2 linked regions of the Amycolatopsis mediterranei genome follow. Each later gene encodes a partner of the first gene's protein in a complex. Links are inferred from orthologs where the notes say so. Each region holds a gene or a part of one and is shown on either strand. Other genes may lie near its edges.

Region 1 (3,287 bases):
CGCTCTTCGACGCGGGTGTGAGCTTCGCGGCCGTCGGCGGTCAAGGTGCCGTCGTCGTCGACCCAGCCGCGGGCACGCAGGTCGGCCACCTTCGGTGCCATCGAGCCCTCGCCGGTGACGAACGGCGCCATTGCCGTGTCGACCTGCTCCGGCGTGCGGGCGCCGAGGGCGATCGTGTTGAGTACCTGCCAGTGCCGGCGCGTCAGAGACTCCGCGTCGAGGGTCTGGGCCATGGAGGATTCGAGAAGCTCGTGGAGGTGGCGAAGCCACCAGCCGAGGGGTTTCATGAGGACTCCGATATGTCAGTGAACAACTGCATGTAAAAGTACATGCAGTTCGGAGGTGGAGCAACCATGACGGACGCGGTGGCCGACGTCGAGCGCGCCATGATCGCGATCCGCCGCAGCCAGCAGCGGCGAGCCCTCAGCCGGATCGGCAAGGCGCGGGGCCGCGGCGCGCACGACCCGGTGTTCGAGCTGCTCGACGTCGTCGAAGAGCTCGCCGAGCGCGGGGAGCCCAGCACGGTGACGGCCTTGAGCGCGGCGATGGGCGTCGACCAGCCGCGCGCCAGCAGGCTCGTGGCGCGCGCGGTCGAGCAGGGCCTGCTTCGCCGCGAAGCCGATCAGCGCGACGGACGGCGTGCGGTGCTCGTGCCGACCGAAACCGGCCAGGCGCACCTCGACGAGCTGCACGCCTTCCGCCGCGGGGTGTTCGCGGAGGTCATGGCGGACTGGCCGGACGAGGACCGCGAGACGTTCGGCCGGCTCCTCACGGCGTTCGTCCGCGGGTACAGCGCTCTCGGCTAGTCGTGTGAGAGGTCGACGAAACGGCTGTAGTGCAGCTGGTGCGCGACGGTGATCGTCGCCGTCGGGCCGGCGCGGTGCTTCGCGATGATCAGGTCCGCTTCGCCCGCACGCGGGTCGTCGCGCTCCCAGGCGTCCGGGCGGTTGACCAGGATGACGAGGTCGGCGTCCTGCTCCAGTGAGCCGGACTCACGCAGGTCGGACAGCATCGGGCGCTTGTCGGTGCGCTGTTCCGGACCACGGTTCAGCTGGCTGATCGCGATCACCGGGACCTCGATCTCCTTGGCCAGCAGCTTCATCTGCCGGGAGAACTCCGAGACTTCCTGCTGCCGCGACTCGACGCGCTTGCCGGACGTCATCAGCTGGAGGTAGTCGAGGACGACGAGCTTCAGGTCGTTGCGCTGCTTCAACCGGCGCGCCTTCGCGCGGATCTCCATCATCGTCATGTTCGGCGAGTCGTCGACGAACAGCGGCGCCTCGGACACCTCGCTCATCCGGCGGGCCAGCCGCGTCCAGTCGTCGTCGGACATCTTGCCGCCGCGCATGTCGGCGAGGCGGATCTTGGCCTCGGCCGAAAGCATGCGCATGACGATCTCGGTCCGGCTCATTTCCAGCGAGAAGATGACGCTGGTCAGGCCGTGCCGGATCGACGCCGAGCGGGCGAAGTCCAGGCCCAGTGTCGACTTGCCGACACCGGGACGGGCGGCGACGATGATCATCTGACCCGGGTGCAGCCCGTTGGTCAGCTCGTCGAAGTCGGTGAACCCGGTCGGGATGCCCTGCGACTGGCCGCCGCGCGAGGCGATGGCATCGATCTCGTCCATCGTCGGCTGCAGCAGCTCTTCCAGCGCGACGTAGTCCTCGCTGGTCCGCCGCTCGGTGACGTCGTAGATCGCGGCCTGCGCGCGGTCGACCACCTCGTCGATGTTCGCGCCGTCGGCCGCGGCCGCGCCGTAGCCGTACTGCACGATCCGGGTGCCCGCCTCGACCAGGCGGCGCAGCACCGCCTTCTCCGAGACGATCTCCGCGTAGTAGCCGGCGTTCGCGGCCGTCGGCACCGTCGCGATCAGCGTGTGCAGGTAAGGCGCGCCGCCGACGCGGCCCAGCTCCCCGCGCCGCTCCAGCTCGGCCGACACGGTGATCGGGTCGGCGGGCTCGCCGCGGCCGTAGAGGTCGAGGATGCAGTCGTAGATCGCCTGGTGCGCCGGCCGGTAGAAGTCGTCGGGGCCGAGCGCCTCGATGACGTCGGCGACCGCGTCCTTGGACAGCAGCATGCCGCCGAGCACGGACTGCTCGGCCGCGATGTCCTGCGGCGGCTGGCGGTCGAACCCGCCACCGCCGGAGCCGGGATCGCTCGGGCCCGGGTCGGACTCCGCGTACATCGGACTGCGGTCGTCGGTCAGCGCCACCGCCCCGGACACCTCCTCATCGTGTCGAACACCCGTTCGATTATGCCGGATCTTCGCTCTCGAAGCACGTGGCTGTCGCCCGCCGCTTTTCGTCAACTCCGTCGTTCACCGGTCCTCGTCCCCCGATGATCGGCGACAACGTCGGCCGGCTGCCGCAGACACGCGGAGCGCCACCGTGAGTACAGGCCCGAGCCGGCACGCTAGATCCCCCGGAAGGCCGATGGCAATTCAGGGTGGGGAGCCTTCTGTGGACAACCTGGGGATGAATGGGGGTAACCAATCACAGGTGCCGCGAGAGCTGTGGACAAGTTGGGGACAAGCGTGATCGGCTTTGGTGAATCCGCAGGTCAAACGCTGTGTACAAGGTGTGGAGAACTCGCGAAAAACTCGTTCGGCGTGTCGCGGGAAGTCTGTCCTTCGGCGTGTCGTGGACCAGTTGGAACCCATTGACCCACACGGCCTGTGGATGAATATCACGGAGGGTAGACGCGTCACCCGGTGGCCTGAACGCACGTTCGGTCAGGCCGCGGTGAGCCGGCCCTGTGCGCTGCGTAACCGGTCAGCGAGAACGCGCTGGTCGGCCGGGGTGAAGGCGATCCGGTTCTCGCCCCGTCCCGGAATCTCCTCGGTCAGCCACCGGCCTTCCGAAGTATCGATGTAGTTCACCGGGCGTTCGATCCGGTGCCGCGCGCCGGTGCGGCTGCGGGCCGCGACGTAGAGGCTGCCACTCCCCATCCGGCGCAACGCGAGGATCCGGCGGAGTTCTTCGACCTCCTGCGAACCCTCGGCCGGGCGGTCGCTGCGCAGCACCCCGGCGCCGACGGTGTCATCGTGGCGGGAGGTGCCCTCGAGCTGGCTCTTCGGCACGGCGATCGGCGTTCCGCGGCCCGGTGCCAGCTTCGGGATCTGGCCGAGGAAGTCGTCGAGCAACTCGCCCGGGCGGGAGGACTCCAGCACGACGACGTCCAGCTCCTCGTGCTTGGCCAGCACGAACGCCTCGCCGCCGGCGCTGCCCGCGAGCAGCCGGTAGCTCACCGGCTTGCCCTGGAACCCGCCGTCGACCCAGCCGTAGTAC
Region 2 (3,307 bases), 2.9 Mb from region 1 along the record:
GCGGTGCCGAAGCCCCGATGCGCGAGATCAAGTCGTGGAACGGCCGGGCCCGCAGGTCGGCGTAGTCGAGGTACTTGCCCGGGTCCCACACGAGAGCCTCCCGCATAACAGTACGCTTGTACTGAGTACGAGCGTACTGCTACTCGGCCGGGTTGACCAGCTTCGCGGCCGCCTGCGCGGCGATGGCCTCGACCAGGGCGACGTCGGTGCCGGGGTCCGGCCGGACCTGCAGCACGGTGCCGTCGCGGCCCGGCACCTTGCGCTGCACGAACCACGCTCCCCCGGCGCCGATCTGCTGTCGGTGCCGCGAGCGGATCGAGCCCTCGACGCGCTGGTAAGCCTCGCGCGGGACCTTGCCCGGCGCCGGCAGGCGGAAGCGCACCGGCGGGAGGTCGGCCAGCACGACCGCCGCCCCGGCCGTGCCCACCTCGGACGACTCCGTCAGCGTGAAGACGCCGTCCGCCCAGGTCGCCTTGCCGACGAGGTGCCAGCCGACCCGGCGAGCGCCGTCCTCAGCAGGGATCCACAGGCCCAGGGCCGTCACGACCAGGTGGCCGCCGCCTTCGACCGGGGCGCTGTCCACGACGTCTTCGCCCGGCTCCAAGACCCCGGCGAACCCGGCGGGCGTGCGATCGCCCAGCAACCGGCGCAACAGATTCATCTCAGCCCCACGCGCCGGCGGCCGCCTGCTCGCCCAGCGACTTCTTGTACTGCTCCAGCGCGACGAGGTCGCCGAACAGCGCGCGGTAGTCGTCCGGCGCTTCGACCGGCGACAGCCGCTGCAGCTTGCCCTTGATCTCCGCGATCTGCCGCCCGACGAGGCCCTCCTGCAGCCGCGCGAGGATCGACGAGATGTACCGGGAGTCGACTTCGTCCTTGGCCTGCAACGGTTCCACGGCCAGCTCCGAGAGCACCCGCCGGACCGTCCCTTCCGGACAGTGCGGGGCGGCCGCGTCCAGCAGGGCCGGGCCGGTCAGGCCCGAACCGGCACCGCCCGCCTTCAAGACAGCCTCGTGCACCGCGACGTACACCGGGTGCGTGAACGCCTCCAGCGGCAAGGCGTCGTACTCCGGCCCGGCGATCGCGGGCTGCTGCAGCGCGGCCTTCAGCGCCTCGCGCTGCACGGCGAACCGCGGGTCCTTCGGGGCCGGACGCGCGACGTCCTGGGCCGCCGGCGCCTCGGGAGCGCCGACGCGCGCGGGCTGACGCAGGGGCGCCCCGCCCCGCTTGTCCGTCGCGCCCGCGCTGCCGCGGACGCGGTTGACCACCTGCGCCACGTCCTGCCAGCCCACCCACCAGGCGAGCTTCGACGCGTACCCGTCGCGGGCCGCGCGGTCCTTGATCGACGCCACCATCGGCACGGTCTTCTGCAGCGCCGCGACCTGCCCGTCGACCGAGTCGAGGTCGTAGTTCTTGAGCGTGCTGCGGATGACGAACTCGAACAGCGGCGTCCGCCGCGCGACCAGGTCCTTCACCGCGCTGTCGCCCTTGGCCAGGCGCAGTTCGCAGGGGTCCATGCCGTCCGGCGCCACCGCGATGTACGTCTGACCGGCGAACGTCTGGTCGCCCTCGAAGGCCTTCAAGGCGGCCTTCTGACCCGCTTCGTCGCCGTCGAAGGTGAAGATGACTTCGCCGCGGAAGGCGTCGTCGTCCATCATCAGCCGGCGCAGCACCTTCATGTGGTCTTCGCCGAACGCCGTGCCCGACGAGGCCACCGCGGTCGGCACGCCCGACGCGTGCATCGCCATGACGTCGGTGTAGCCCTCGACCACGACCACCTGGTGCCGCTTCGCGATCTCGCGCTTGGCCAGGTCGAGGCCGAACATGACCTGGGACTTCTTGTAGATCGGCGACTCGGCCGTGTTGAGGTACTTCGCCGAGATCCGGTCGTCGTCGAACAGCCGCCGCGCGCCGAAGCCGACGACGTCGTTGCCGACGTCGCGGATCGGCCAGACCAGCCGCCGGTGGAAGCGGTCCATCGGGCCGCGCTGGCCCTCCTTGGACAGCCCGGCCGTGAGCAGTTCCTTGACTTCGAAGCCGCGGTTGAGCAGGAACTTCGTCAGCTTGTCCCAGCCGCCGGGTGCGTACCCGCAGCCGAACGTCTTCGCCATGGCGGCGTCGAACCCGCGCTCGGACAGGAAGTCCCGCGCCGGGCGCGCCTCGTCGGTGACCAGTTGCTCGGCGTAGAACTCCTGGGCCAGGCGGTGGGCTTCGACCAGCCGGGTGCGGCTGCCGCGGTCGCGCTGGATCGTCGCGCCGCCGCCCTCGTAGGTGAGCCGGATGCCGACCCGGTCGGCCAGCCGCTCGACGGCCTCGACGAACGTGATCAGGTCGATCTTCTGGACGAACTTGATCACGTCGCCGCCCTCGCCACAGCCGAAGCAGTGGAAGGTGCCGTGCGTCGGGCGGACGTTGAACGACGGGGTCTTCTCGTTGTGGAACGGGCAGAGCCCCTTCAGGCTGCCCCCACCGGCGCGGCGCAGGGCCACGTACTCCCCGACGACCTCGTCGATCCGGTTCCGCTCGCGGACCTCCGCGATGTCGCTCTCCCGAATCCGTCCTGCCACGCCACCCACTCTAGTCTTCCCCGTTTCCCGGCTCCTCCCGTGTGCGGCAGACTCGGGGCATGGCCGCCACGCCCACCGCCCAGGACACGCTCGCCGCGGAGTTCGCCGCGCACCGCAGTCACCTGATCGGGGTGGCCTACCGGCTGACCGGCACGCGCGCCGACGCCGAGGACGCGGTCCAGGAGTCCTGGCTGCGGCTGGCCGGCCTGGACGACGCCGGCCGCGCGGCGATCCGCGACCTGCGGGGCTGGCTGACCACGGTCGTCGGCCGGATCTGCCTCGACCGGCTCAAGTCGGCCGCCGCGCAGCGGGAGCGCTACGTCGGCAACTGGCTGCCGGAGCCGGTCGTCACGCCGTTCGGGCGCCCGGTGAGCGAGGACCCCCTGGACATCGCGGTCCGTGACGACGGGCTGCGGATGGCCGCGCTCGTCGTCCTCGACAAGCTGACGCCGGAGCAGCGCGTCGCGTTCGTCCTGCACGACGCCTTCTCGGTGCCGTTCGCGGAGATCGCGGACGCCCTCGGCGTCTCGGTCGACGCCGCGCGCCAGTACGCCTCCCGCGGCCGCAAGGCCCTCGCCGACGCCGACCCGGCACCGCGCGTCCCGCTGGAGGACCAGGCGAAGATCCTCGAGAAGTTCGTCATCGCCCTGCAGGCAGGCGACATCCGGGCGATCACCGAGCTGCTGGCCCCCGACGTCGTGCTCATCGGCGACTCGAACGGCAAGGGCCGCACCACGCGC

Evidence for each region.
Region 2: the proteins of dnaB (region 1) and dnaG are in contact, whole or in part, in a crystal structure (PDB 2R6A), measured with the Geobacillus stearothermophilus proteins. The link is inferred for Amycolatopsis mediterranei from one-to-one orthologs. Residues at the interface, in WP_033016901.1 of Geobacillus stearothermophilus: Ser13, Glu15, Ala16, Gln18, Glu91, Leu92, Asp94, Ala95, Val96, Pro97, Thr98, Ala99, Ala100, Asn101, Tyr104, Tyr105, Ile108; in WP_049624496.1 of Geobacillus stearothermophilus: Lys456, Leu457, Leu458, Pro459, Ala460, Asn463, Ala464, Leu467, Leu535, Leu536, Ile537, Ala538, Gln544, Glu545, Asp548, Tyr549, His552.

The regions. Positions count from the first base shown.
Region 1 is NZ_CP100416.1:10,505,527-10,508,813, reverse strand. What follows is about bases 8-2,983. They hold dnaB (replicative DNA helicase), read right to left. Parts: upstream 2,213-2,983; coding sequence 803-2,212; downstream 8-802. Other genes in these bases: ISP_RS47650 (ESX secretion-associated protein EspG), read right to left, coding at 2,732-2,983; ISP_RS47660 (MarR family winged helix-turn-helix transcriptional regulator), read left to right, coding at 354-806; ISP_RS47665 (MarR family winged helix-turn-helix transcriptional regulator), read right to left, coding at 8-287. Outside these bases: more of ISP_RS47665, read right to left, coding at 1-7; more of ISP_RS47650, read right to left, coding at 2,984-3,287. UniProt on the Escherichia coli protein: The main replicative DNA helicase, it participates in initiation and elongation during chromosome replication. Travels ahead of the DNA replisome, separating dsDNA into templates for DNA synthesis.
Region 2 is NZ_CP100416.1:7,561,665-7,564,971, forward strand. What follows is about bases 120-3,115. They hold dnaG (DNA primase), read right to left. Parts: upstream 2,577-3,115; coding sequence 663-2,576; downstream 120-662. Other genes in these bases: ISP_RS33795 (hypothetical protein), read right to left, coding at 140-661; ISP_RS33805 (sigma-70 family RNA polymerase sigma factor), read left to right, coding at 2,627-3,115. Also shown: ISP_RS33790 (trans-aconitate 2-methyltransferase), read right to left, coding at 1-91; more of ISP_RS33805, read left to right, coding at 3,116-3,307. UniProt on the Escherichia coli protein: RNA polymerase that catalyzes the synthesis of short RNA molecules used as primers for DNA polymerase during DNA replication.